Regions from separate parts of the Methylovirgula ligni genome, predicted to be linked through region 1. Evidence: predicted binding sites of a transcription regulator. Region 1 holds the regulator's gene; each other region holds the start of a gene.
The links. Region 1 encodes PhoB, which activates phosphate uptake and scavenging genes when phosphate is short. Its sites were predicted from a motif close to TGTCATNNANCTGTCAT; they were not measured.

Region 1 (3,041 bases):
CGCCATAGGTCGTGCCATGCGTGCCCGGCGTCATGCAGGCGCCGACCTTACGCGTCGTCAGGAAAGCCCCGAGTGGGAAACCGCCGCCGATGCCCTTGGCGAGGCCCATAATGTCCGGCGTGATGCGCGAATGCTGGTAAGCGAACAGCTTGCCGGTGCGGCCCATGCCGCTCTGCACTTCGTCGAAGATCAGCAGCAGCCCATGCGCGTCGCAAAGAGCCCGCAAGGCTTCGAGGAAGTCCGGCGTCGCGACACGGATGCCGCCCTCGCCCTGCACCGGCTCGATCAGGATGGCCGCCGTCTCACGCGTTATCGCCGTCTTGACGGCGGCAAGATCGCCAAACGGAACGGAATCGAAGCCCTCGAGCGGCGGCCCGAAGCCTTCGAGATATTTGGGATTGCCGCCCGCCGCAACGGACGCGAGCGTCCGCCCGTGGAAGGCGCCCTGGAAGGTGACGATCCTGTAGCGCTCGGGATGGCCGCTGACGAATTGGTAGCGGCGCGCGGTCTTGATCGCGCCTTCCATCGCCTCGGTGCCGGAATTAGTGAAGAAGACCAGATCGGCGAAGCTCTCCGCGACGAGGCGCGCCCCAAGCTTTTCAGCCTGCGGAATCTCGAAAAGGTTGGAAACGTGCCAGAGCTTCTCGCCCTGCTCCTTCAGCGCCTTGACGAGATGGGGATGGCAATGGCCGACGGAGACGACGGCAATGCCGGCGCCGAAATCGAGATATTTGTCGCCATTCGTCGCGTAGAGCCAGGCGCCTTCACCCCGCTCGAAGGCAAGGTTGAAACGCGCATAGGTAGGGAGAAGCGACGACGTCACGGCTAAAGCTCCAGCGATTTTACGGCGGCGGCTGTCCTGTCGCTCCGCGGCACCGCACTCGATCGGGCGATCCACCAAAGAAAAGTGCCGCCCCGGAGGAGCGGCAACAGGAAAAAACCATTTTAAGGGGCTCGACGCCGCCGGTCAAATTTTTGCCGCCCGGCGGCCTAGTCCCCCGAGGGTATCGGGCCGATTCATAGTCCCCCGAGTCACAATGACGCGGGTGCGGTCCCGGCGATGTGGATTGTTGAAAACGCCCTTGGGAAGGTCATTGCGACTCTTGCGCGGGATTCAACGCCTAGTGTAGCCTCTCAGGCGTCGACTACGACATCTCGTGCGGCGGGCCATCATAATGCGTAACCTTTTGTACGACGCCGGTTTTCCGGCGCTGCGGCGATTCCGGATTCTGCCTGCTGTACCGCGTTTGTCGGGTCTCGTTAGCCGCGTACAGGCTAATTTTTCCGATCCAAATCGAGGAGGACTGAATGTCCTGGACCGATGAACGGGTGGAGCTTCTGCGCAAACTCTGGCTGGAAGGGCTCAGCGCCAGCCAAATCGCTCGTGAACTTGCCAATGGCATTAGCCGCAACGCGGTGATCGGCAAGGTTCACCGGCTCGGAATGTCCGGGCGCGTCAAGACGGCGGTTCCGGCCATCGCCCGGGCTCGGCCGAAAGTCGCGCGACCGGCGGCGCATCAGCGCTCAAGCATGCCCCTTGTGCGCGGCAATACCGCCCTCGCCATGCGACCCCAACCAAACACGGCCATCCAGCCGGCACCCCAGGAAGATGTTGTGATCCCGATGTCCGAAATGGTCACGATCATGGATTTGAAGGAATCTATGTGCCGCTGGCCGATGGGCGACCCCGCCACGGGCGAATTCCGGTTCTGCGGCGCCAAGAAGGGCGCCAGCCAGAGCGGCCCCTATTGCAGCTATCACAGCCGCATCGCCTATCAGCCCGTGCAGGACCGCCGCCGGCGCGTCCAGTCGGCCTAACTCATCATTGCGAGGCGCGTCAGCGACAAAGCAATCCAGAAAACGACGATAGTTCTGGATTGCTTCGCTTTGGTCGCAATGAGACGGGATCAGTCGTTCTTGCCGAACGTCTCGTCGAAGGAATAGCCCGCGCCGCGGATCGTGCGGATGGGGTCCCGTTCCCCGCCTTGCGACAGCGCCTTGCGCAAGCGCCCGACATGAACATCAACGGTGCGCTCGTCGATCTCCGCCGAGAAGCCCCAGATCGAGTCGAGCAATTGCGCGCGCGAAAAGACGCGGCCAGGCTTGCCCATGAGATATTCGAGCAGCCGGAACTCGGTCGGCCCGAGATGGACATTGCGATCGCCGCGGCTGACCCGCCAATTTTCGCGGTCGAGCGCAAGATCACCAGCCGTGAGCAGCGCCGCGACACGATCCGGCCGCGCCCGCCGCAGCAGCGCCCGCACCCGCGCCATCAATTCCGGCACCGAGAAGGGCTTGACGATATAATCGTCGGCGCCGATCGAGAGCCCGCGCACCCGCTCGCTTTCGTCACCGCGCGCCGTCAGCATGATGACGGGCAGGCTGCGCGTCGCATCGCGCGCGCGCATACGCCGACAGATTTCAAGGCCCGAAACACCCGGCAGCATCCAGTCAAGGATGACGAGGTCCGGCGGCGATTCGACAAGCCGCAATTCCGCCTCGTCGCCGCGCTCGACGCGCTCGACAATGAAGCCTTCCGCCTCAAGATTGTAACTGAGCAGCAGGCTCAGCGCGGCTTCGTCCTCGACGACGAGGATGCGCGGCGGTGCGACGGCGGCGGAATTCGGCCGTGGCGACACACCGCGCGGCTCGGAGGCGGCGGCGGGGCGCGGGTCGGGAACAGAGATGATCTGATTGTTCATCTATGGCTCACTTGGGCAGGGGCAGATAATCGGCCGCCGGCGACGGCCCTTTTGGCCGGTCCATCGGCAAGGTCTCGCCAGTGACGAGATAGACGACCGTTTCTGCGATGTTGGTGGAATGATCGCCAATCCGCTCGATATTTTTCGAGCAGAACAAAAGATGCGCACAGAACGAAATGTTACGCGGGTCTTCCATCATGAAGGTCAAAAGATCGCGGAAGACCGAATCTTCCAGCGCGTCGAGCTCCACGTCATGCGTCCAGACCATGCGTGCGCGCTCGACATCGCGCAGCGCATAGGCATCGAGCGCGTCCTTCAGCAGCATCGCCGCCGCCTCGT
Region 2 (3,041 bases), 270 kb from region 1:
TTGCCGGCGAGGCAGGCGCGGCGCGTGGCGAGGCCGATCGGCCCCTCGGTCGCGATATGGATGAAGTCGGGATTAAAATCGGCGATGAAGCCCGCGACCCGGCGCGGGTTCGCCAGCGCCAGACGGATTTCGCGATAGCCCGGCAGCGGCAGGGTCCAGAAATCCGTCGGAGTCAAAAAGCGGACATCGACACCGAAGCCCGACGCATGCGCAGCGATGTTTTCGAGGGAGCGGACGACGCCATTGATCTGCGGCCCCCAGGCATCGGTGGCAATGAGAAGCTTGGTCACGCCGCGGTTGCCTCGACCTCTGGCTGCTGAGCGGCGGCCGCCAGCGCTTCCTTCGCCTCGCGCACCCGGTCGGCCCAGTGGATAATCTCAAAACGGCCGTCGAAATGCTCGACGAGCGCGGTGCAGCTCTCGACCCAATCGCCGGTATTCATGTAGCGCACGCCGAAATCGTCGTGAATCACGGCATGGTGGATATGGCCGCAGATGATGCCGAAGACGTCGCGCCGGCGCGCCTCGCCCGAAAGCGCGGATTCGAACCGGCCGATGTGGTTGACGGCGCTCTTCACCTTCAGCTTCGCCCAGGACGACAGCGACCAGTAATCGAGGCCGAGCCGGCGGCGGACCATGTTGAGATAAGTGTTGATCCCCAGCGCCAAATCATAAGCTCCATCGCCGAGCATGGCGAGCCAAGGCGCATGCCGGACGACGAGATCGAACTGGTCGCCATGCATGACAAAATAGCGTTTGCCGTCGGCCGCTTCGTGGATCGCGGTATTCATCACATCGATGCCGCCGAAATTGTGCCCGACGTAATCGCGCATGAACTCGTCGTGGTTGCCGGGTATATAGATGATCTTGACGCCTTTGTGGACGCGTTTCAACAGCTTGCGCACGACATTGTTGTGCGACTCCGGCCAGTACCAGCCGGATTTCAAGCGCCAGCCGTCGATGACATCACCGACGAGATAGATCGTATCGACTTCGCAATGCTTGAGAAAATCGAGCAGGAGACCCGCCTGGCAACCTTTTGTTCCCAAATGTAGATCGGACAGAAAAAGTGTCCGGACCGCGATGCTGTCGAGGTGCTTTTTCGCCACGGTTCCGACTCCCGTTAAGACGTCTTGTCCTTGGCCGAGTCGAGTTGCACTTTAATGACAGTTTTCCCTCTCTCCTCATGAACTTACGTGGTTTTCGGGGGGCGGGATGATCCTCACGGTGCACGCAAAAGAAAAGCGCCGGAGGGTTGCCCCTCCGGCGCTCTGATTTCAGGCTCTTGCGAGCGGCTTAGAAGAACCAGGCCGTGCCGAGCCAGATGTCGTCTTCGCTCAGCTTGTAGCCACCCCAGTTGGTGGCCCACGTATGGCCGAATTCAGCCTGCAGGGCCATCCAAGGCGTCAACTGATAGCGGGCAAAGCCAATGATGCTCTCGTTGTCCTTGACCAAGCCATCTGCCGTGCCGATGCTCCATTCGGCGGCTGTCGGGTTCAGCTGGCTGACACCCCAGCTCGCGCCGAAGGTGAACTTATCCCAGGTATACGAACCCTGGACGTAGCCGCCCTCGCTCTTGCGCGGATCGCCGAAGCTGTCGAAGCCGCTCAGGAAGAGACCGGTCGTGCCGAGACCTTCGCCATAATAGCCATAGGCCACGAAGCTGAAGCCCGCGACGTCCAACTTGCCGAAGCCGTCCACGCCCCAGCTGTTGGCGCTGGTACCCGTCGGCCCGAAGATCTCCGAGCCGGTAGCTGGGTCGTTCTTCTGTTGCTGCCACACACCGTCGCCGGACAGGGTCAGGCCGACGCCGGGCGCAATATTGCCCTTCCACTTGATCTGGGCCTGAACCTGCGGCAGCTCATGGCCGGTGTAGGTGGTGGAGGTATAAATGCCACCCGTCGAATCCAGCGGTGTAAAGGCGCCGATCGACGCCGTGAAGCCGTTGAAGTCCGGCGTCGTGTAGGTCACCTGCGGGATCCAGTCCGCATAGACATAGCCCACGCCGATACGGCCGAGCGACGTATTGCTCGGCGCATTAGTCGTCAGCGGCGAGCCAAGGCCGAGCAGGGTCGCGTCGTTCAGGATCGCGTCCGAGCCGAAGAGGCCGAGATCGCGGCCGATCTTGACCGAGCCGAAGGTCGGCGTGCCGACCGTGCCGAAGACCTGGCGGAGATCGATGCCGGGCGTGCCGAGGGCGACCGGCGAGCCGCCGCCGTTGGCGTTCGCGGAATTCGGATACACGTTATTGCCGCCGGTATAGGCGCCGATCGTGAAGCCGAGGTCATAGCCCATCTGGTTGGTCGCGATCGAGAGCACGATGGCGCTCGGCAGCAGGCCCGCCTGGATGGAGTTATAAGGCTGGTTCGGGCTGGCCGTCACAAGGCCGCCAGTCATGTGGCTCGTAGCGTTTCGATTGCCGCCGGCATAGGCGTCGAAGGTCTCGTCGGCGCCGAACACGAGGTCGCCGGAGATCTTCACATCGATCGCGCCGACTTCACCTTCCTTGGTGACGAGGCCCGGGATGTGGAAGCCGATGCCCTTGTCGAGGCGGGTGAGATAGCGGTCGTCCGGAACGACGACGACGCCGTCCTTCGAGTAGTGGCGCGGCCGGCCCATCTCGGCCTTTTCGGCCGCATGGCGGGTCTTCAGCTTGGAGTATTCGCCACGGGTCAGCACGCCTTTGGCGCGCAATTGATCAAGCAATTGATCGGTCACGTCCGCGCGAGCCTGGCCGATCGCGGCCATGCCCATCGCCGCCGCCGCTGCAAACACGACCATCCGCGCAAGGCGGCCGCTGCGGCGAGACTCGGATGGAGTTTTTATCATTAATGTCCCCCTGAGAACTATTATTGAGTCGCGTTATTCCGGAAACCGATCCTAGAGATTTTCCCAAATCGGTCGATAGGCTCTGCGTCTATCCAACGCATTTGGCGGGGCTATGTGATAAATCCGCGACAGAAAGGCGGATCAGCAATGCAAAAATCAACGATCCCGTCTATGTGCCGGGCGCGGAAGGCTTAAATCGTAAAGAAGAACTTA
Region 3 (3,041 bases), 520 kb from region 1:
GACCGGCGTGCCGATGCCGGAGGATTTGATCGACAAGGTCATCGCCGCGCGTCAGTTCAATCAGGGCTTCCAGACGGTCGAATATACCGCTTCGGCGCTGGTCGACCTCGCCTTGCACAGCACGCCGGCGTCGGACGATCTCGACATTGTCGCTTTCGAGCGCGACACGCTCGCGCGGCTGGGGATGCCGGAGGCCGTCGCCATGCGTCACCGGCTGCCGCATTTCACCCATGTCTTCGCCGGCGACGGTTATTCCTCCGGCTATTATTCTTATCTCTGGTCGGAAGTGCTGGATGCCGACGGCTTCGCCGCTTTCACCGAGGCGGGCGATATTTTCGCGCCGGAGGTCGCCGCCCGGCTGAAGCAGCATGTCTATGCCGCCGGCAATCGCGCCGATCCCGAGGCGGCTTACGCGGCCTTCCGCGGCCGGGCGGCCTCGCCCGAACCCTTGCTGAAGAAGCGCGGATTGGCGGAAGTCTAAACGCGCTGACTGCTATAGGCCGCGGCGATCCGCGCGAAACATTCCTGCGCGACCGCCCGGCGCGGCATGGGTTCAGCGAGCGGCAGCGGTTCGCAGAAGATCAGTTCGCAGGTGATCGGCGCCCCTTGCATCAGACCGAGCACATGCGGCAGCAGGGCGTCATCGCCGATCCACGGCGCATGAGGCGCGGAATAGCGGATCGCGATCGGCTGGATGGCGTAGCCCGGTCCCAGCTTGAACAATTCCTCGACGACGGCGAAATGCGAGGAATGGAACGGCTGCGGCCCGCCCGCATGGGTCGTCGCTTCCGGAAAAAGCACGACATGCTCGCCCGCCCTGATCTGCGCCAGCATGGCGGCATTGGTCACGGGGATGCTGGCGCGGGCGTTGCGATCGACGAAGATCGTGTTCACCAGCCGGGCGAAGGTGCGGATGATCGGCCAGCGGGCGACCTCGCTCTTGGCGACGAAGGCGGCCGGGAAAAGTGCGCCGAGCGCGAAAATATCGGTCCAGGAGACGTGGTTGGTGACGACCAGCGCGGCCAGGCTCCCCGGCATGTCGCGGGGTATGCGGCCGCTGACCTCCACCCGCACTTTCACCAATCGGAGCACGGTCGCGTAGAACAGCCGCGGCAAAATCCAGCCAAAGCGCGGGTTCAGCCGAAGGACTGCCCATTGAATAGGCGCCAGCACCAGGAAGGCGATGAAAATCACCAGCGCGAGCCCGAGCGCGCGCAGGCTGACCTCCACCATCAAAAGGCCGCGTGAAACGAAGTGGGAAATGCGATAGAACATCTGGGCAGGTGAATGCGGGTGCGCCGCGTCATCAAAGTTTCGTTCGGGCTAACTAGCCTCATTCGATACTACCCAAGCGGACGATTCGACGAAACATGTGGCCAATTGAGCCGCCCTTCGGCACCGTAATTCCTTTTTCGGCCCGCGGCTTCCTGCCGGCCAAGAACCCGTCCGATTTGCCGCGCGTTCTCGGCCGGTTCGGCAATTTTGAGATCCGTATCGCCACCCGCAAGGAAGTGCGCAAGGCGCAACGGCTGCGCTTCAAGGTTTTCTACGAGGAAGGCGGCGCGGTCGCGCATGGCCCGGCGGCGCTGGTGCGGCGCGACATCTGCCGCTTCGACAAATTTTGCGATCATCTGCTGATCGTTGACCTCACGGCCCGCAACCGCTTCGGGCGGCAAAAGCCGAAGATCGTCGGCACCTACCGGCTGCTGCGCGGCGACGTAGCGGCACGCCACGGCGGCTTCTACAGCGAAAGCGAATTCAACATCGCACCGCTGCTGCAGGGTCATGCGGGCAAGAATTTTCTCGAACTCGGCCGCTCCTGCGTTCACGCCAAATATCGCTCGAAGCGCGTGATCGAGCTTTTGTGGCGTGGCCTCTGGATCTACATCCAGCACCACCATATCGATGTGATGTTCGGCTGTGCCAGCCTGCCAGGCACCAATCCGCTGGCTCTGGCGCTACCGCTGAGCTTTTTGCATCATCATGCCTCGGCCAATGCGGAATGGCAGGTGCGCCCGAGCGAGGGCCGCGCCGTGCCGATGAATGTGCTCGACAAGGGCGCAATCGATCAGCGCAGGGGCCTTGCGGCGTTGCCGCCGCTCATCAAAGCCTATCTGCGCGTCGGTGCGAAATTCGGCGATGGCGCCGTGATCGATCCGCAATTCGGCACGATCGACGTTTTTACTGTGATGCCGATCGCCGAGATCGAGCAGCGCTATATCGCCTATTACGGCAGCGATGGCGGCGAGAACGCAGCGGCGTAATTACGACCGGTAGTCGCCGTTGATGGCGACATATTCCTTCGTCAGGTCGCAGGTGTAGATTGTCGCCTTGCCGGTGCCGAGGCCGAGATCGACGCGGATCGCGATCTCGGGCAGACGCATGAGCGCGGAGACCGCTGCTTCGTCATAGCCGGGGTCGCGCAATCCCTTGTGGGCGACACGTATATCGCCGAACCAGATGGCGAGGCGGTCGCGCTCGGCCGGCTCGCCCGCCTTGCCAACGGCCATGACGATGCGGCCCCAATTGGCGTCCTCACCGGCGATCGCCGTCTTCACCAGCGGCGAATTGGCGATCGAATTGGCGATTGCCTTGGCCGATTTGTTGGACGTCGCGCCCTCGACCGTGACGCTGACGAATTTGCGCGCGCCCTCGCCGTCGCGCACGACCTGGAAAGCCAGGTCGCGCAACACCTCGTCCAAGGCGCGGCGGAAGTCCTTGAGCTGGCCACCGCGCACTGAGTCGATTTCGGGCACGCCGCGTCTGGCGGCGGCGCCGGTGGCAAACAGCAGCAACGTGTCGGAGGTCGAAGTGTCGCCATCGATGGTGATGGCGTTGAAGGAAGGTTCGACGCCCTTGTCGAGGAGCTTCTGCAAAACGTCGGCGCTAATCGGCGCGTCGGTGAAGACGAAAGAGAGCATGGTCGCCATGTCCGGCGCGATCATGCCGGCGCCCTTGGCCATGCCGGCGATCGTCACCTCGATGCCGTCGATCAGCGCTTTCGCTGTCGCGACCTTGGGATAGGTGTCGGTGGTCATGAT
Region 4 (3,041 bases), 470 kb from region 1:
GGCATACCTGATTAGACTGATGCCTGCCTAGCGGCGTTCGTTGTCCCGCAGACGGTGCACATCATGGACGAGGATGCCGTTCTCGGGCATTTGGAACCAGGCATGGTGCATCAGCGTGCGCTTGGTGTCCTCGTAGCCGCTCTGCCAATGTTCACGCATCGAGGTGCCGGAAAAGTCGTAATCCTTGGCGTCGCCTTCATAGGCTTTCTGCTGATAGATCAGATGCAGGATCGCGATATTCGGCATGTCCGCCAGTTCGTCGCGCAGCTTGCGCTCATCGTCCGTCAGCAAATGGTCCGGCAGTTTTGCCAGCGCCTCATAGGCGCGGTTCTTCCAGGCGCGCAGCCGCTGATACATGTCGGTGTTGTAGCGGGTGCGCGAGGAATACATGATGTCCTTGTGGCGGGCGAGAACGTCGGGCATGTCCCGCGGCAATGCGCCTTGCGCCGAGAAGAGATCGACCTGGAAGACAAGCGTGTGGCGCAGATCGTCCTGATCGAGCAGGTGCTGCAACGGCGTGTTCGAGACGATGCCGCCGTCCCAATAATAATCGGTGCCGATCTTGACCATCGGGAGCGCCGGCGGCAATGCGCCCGAAGCCATAATGTGCTCCGCTGCGATTTCCTCATTGCGGTTGTCGAAATAAATGAAATTGCCATTCATGACATTCACCGCGCCGACGGCGAAGCGCGTGTTGCCGTCGTTGATGAGTGAGAAATCGACAAATTCGCTCAACGTCGCGCCGAGCGGCGCTGAATCGTAGAAGCTCGTCGCCGCCTTGGCGCCCGCGGCGTTGAGCCAGGGGTTGACGTCGTGCGGCTTGAAGAACCCCGGCTGCCCGAGCGTCATGGTCATCATCGCGCTCGTCGCGTTGCGCGCGCGGCGGTAGATGTCGCCGTCCGGCGTATAGGCCCAGACGTGGCGGTCGGTGATCCGCTCCCAGAAGGCGCGCAGCTTTTCCAGCCGCTGCTCACGCGGGTTGCCGGCGATGATCGCGGCATTGATCGCGCCGATCGAAACGCCCGTCACCCAATCCGGCTCGATATTGGCTTCGTGCAGCGCTTCATAGACGCCGGCCTGATACGCGCCGAGCGCGCCGCCGCCCTGAAAGATCAGCGCGATCTGATCGCAGCGATCGGGCCGCCAGGTGCCGGATTTGTCCGGCTCCGGGGAGCGCTGGCCGGGTTTTGCAGTGTTGAGGGGGGCTTTTGCGTCCACGTTTTGTCTCCGCGTGCAGGCTAGGCAGCCCGGATTGCAGGAATGTGACGCCGCCGCGTCATACCATTTTCAAGGTAAGTCGCCAGAAGCGGAGCGTTGCCGTGTGGTGCGGCATCAGACTTGCTGCCCCTTTTTGCAGCCGAGGGAGCTCACCATGCGCGCCGAAGAAATCCTGCAACTGCCGTCCATGCCGCTCGCCGGGCCGAGCTATCCCAAGGGGCCGTATCGCTTCATCGATCGCGAATACATGGTCATCACCTACGAGACCGATCCGGAGGTCATCCGTCATCAATTGCCGGAGCCGCTCGAACCGCTCGACAAGCCGATCGTCAGCTATGAGTGGATCAACATGCCGGATTCATCCGGCTTCGGCAGCTATACCGAAAGCGGCCTCGTCATCCCCTGCAAATTTCAGGGCGAGGACGTCAATTTCGTCAGCCAGATGTACCTTGATGACGACCCGCCGATCGCTGGTGGTCGCGAGATCTGGGGCTTTCCGAAGAAATACGCGCATCCCAAGCTGCGGGTCATTAAGGATACGTTGACCGGCACGCTGCATTACGGCGAGCAACTCGTCGCGCTGGGAACGATGGGCTATAAGCACGAGGCCATGGCCGGCAACGGCGTCGGCACGACGGCGATCCTGTCCAAGACGCAGGTCAATCTCAAAATCATTCCCGGCGTCGATGGCGGCCACGGCATCTGTCAGCTCGTCGCCTATAATCTCACCGAGATCACGGTGAAGGGCTCCTGGCTCGGCCCGGCGCGGCTGCATCTCGTATCGCATGTCAATGCGCCGGTCGGGGACTTTCCGGTGCGCCATATCGTTGGCGCGCATCACTTCATCGCCGATCTGAGCCTGCCCTATGGCCGCGTCATCCACGACTACTTGAAGCCATAAATTAGCTTTTTTCAGTCACTTACCTGCGCCGGCCGGGGCAAGGCGGCTCCTCGGCCGGCGCGTGCGTAGTCAGGGCGACAATTCCGCGCTAGAGCATGTCCCCCGCGCTGGCATGGGCCAGGGCGCTCTTGAATTTCGCGGAAGCCTCGATGTCAGAACCCAAAGTCGCGCTCATCACCGGCGTCACCGGCCAGGATGGGGCGCTTCTCGCCGAACTCCTGCTCAACAAGGGCTATATCGTCCACGGCATCAAGCGCCGTTCCTCGCTCATCAATACGGACCGGGTCGATCATCTCTACCAGGACCCGCACGAGGCCAATGTCCGCTTCTTCATGTATTATGGCGACCTCACCGATGCGACCAACCTGATCCGTATCGTTCAGGAGGTTCAGCCCGACGAGATTTACAATCTCGCGGCGCAGAGCCACGTGCAGGTGAGTTTCGAGACGCCGGAATATACCGCCAATTCCGATGCGCTCGGCACGCTGCGGCTGCTTGAGGCGATCCGCATTCTCAATCTCGGCGGCAAGACGCGCTTCTATCAGGCTTCGACCTCGGAGCTTTACGGCAAGGTCCAGGCGGTGCCGCAGGACGAGAAGACGCCCTTCTATCCGCGCTCGCCCTATGCCGCGGCCAAGCTCTACGCCTACTGGATCACGGTCAACTACCGCGAAGCCTATGGCATGCACGCCTCGAATGGCATTCTCTTCAACCACGAGGGACCGACGCGGGCCGAGACGTTCGTCACCCGCAAGATCACGCGCGCCGTGGCGGCGATCCAGCTCGGCCTCCAGAACAAGCTCTATCTCGGCAATCTCGACGCCAAGCGCGACTGGGGCCATGCGCGCGATTATGTCGAGGGCATGTGGCGCATCCTCCAGCAGCCGGAGCCGGACGATTATGTTCTCGCGACCGGCGAGGC

Region 2: CWB41_RS07635 (UDP-2,3-diacylglucosamine diphosphatase) is a predicted target of PhoB. The motif match lies at 1,152-1,168, and genes of this name have one in related genera.
Region 3: olsB (l-ornithine N(alpha)-acyltransferase) is a predicted target of PhoB. The motif match lies at 1,302-1,318, and genes of this name have one in related genera.
Region 4: CWB41_RS08640 (acetoacetate decarboxylase) is a predicted target of PhoB. The motif match lies at 1,275-1,291, and genes of this name have one in related genera.

Annotation. Positions count from the first base shown of each region.
Region 1 is NZ_CP025086.1:1,319,504-1,322,544, reverse strand. It holds gene CWB41_RS06445 (aspartate aminotransferase family protein) at 1-823, opposite strand, end outside; gene CWB41_RS06440 (GcrA family cell cycle regulator) at 1,309-1,818, shown strand; gene phoB (phosphate regulon transcriptional regulator PhoB) at 1,908-2,702, opposite strand; gene phoU (phosphate signaling complex protein PhoU) at 2,710-3,041, opposite strand, start outside.
Region 2 is NZ_CP025086.1:1,592,496-1,595,536, forward strand. It holds gene CWB41_RS07630 (glycosyltransferase family 4 protein) at 1-290, opposite strand, end outside; gene CWB41_RS07635 (UDP-2,3-diacylglucosamine diphosphatase) at 287-1,108, opposite strand; gene CWB41_RS07640 (carbohydrate porin) at 1,296-2,828, opposite strand; gene CWB41_RS07645 (hypothetical protein) at 2,852-3,041, shown strand, end outside.
Region 3 is NZ_CP025086.1:802,322-805,362, reverse strand. It holds gene CWB41_RS03785 (M3 family metallopeptidase) at 1-481, shown strand, start outside; gene CWB41_RS03780 (lysophospholipid acyltransferase family protein) at 478-1,233, opposite strand; gene olsB (l-ornithine N(alpha)-acyltransferase) at 1,371-2,264, shown strand; gene argJ (bifunctional glutamate N-acetyltransferase/amino-acid acetyltransferase ArgJ) at 2,265-3,041, opposite strand, start outside.
Region 4 is NZ_CP025086.1:1,790,601-1,793,641, forward strand. It holds gene CWB41_RS08630 (acyl-CoA thioesterase) at 1-15, shown strand, start outside; gene CWB41_RS08635 (patatin-like phospholipase family protein) at 28-1,218, opposite strand; gene CWB41_RS08640 (acetoacetate decarboxylase) at 1,373-2,119, shown strand; gene gmd (GDP-mannose 4,6-dehydratase) at 2,269-3,041, shown strand, end outside.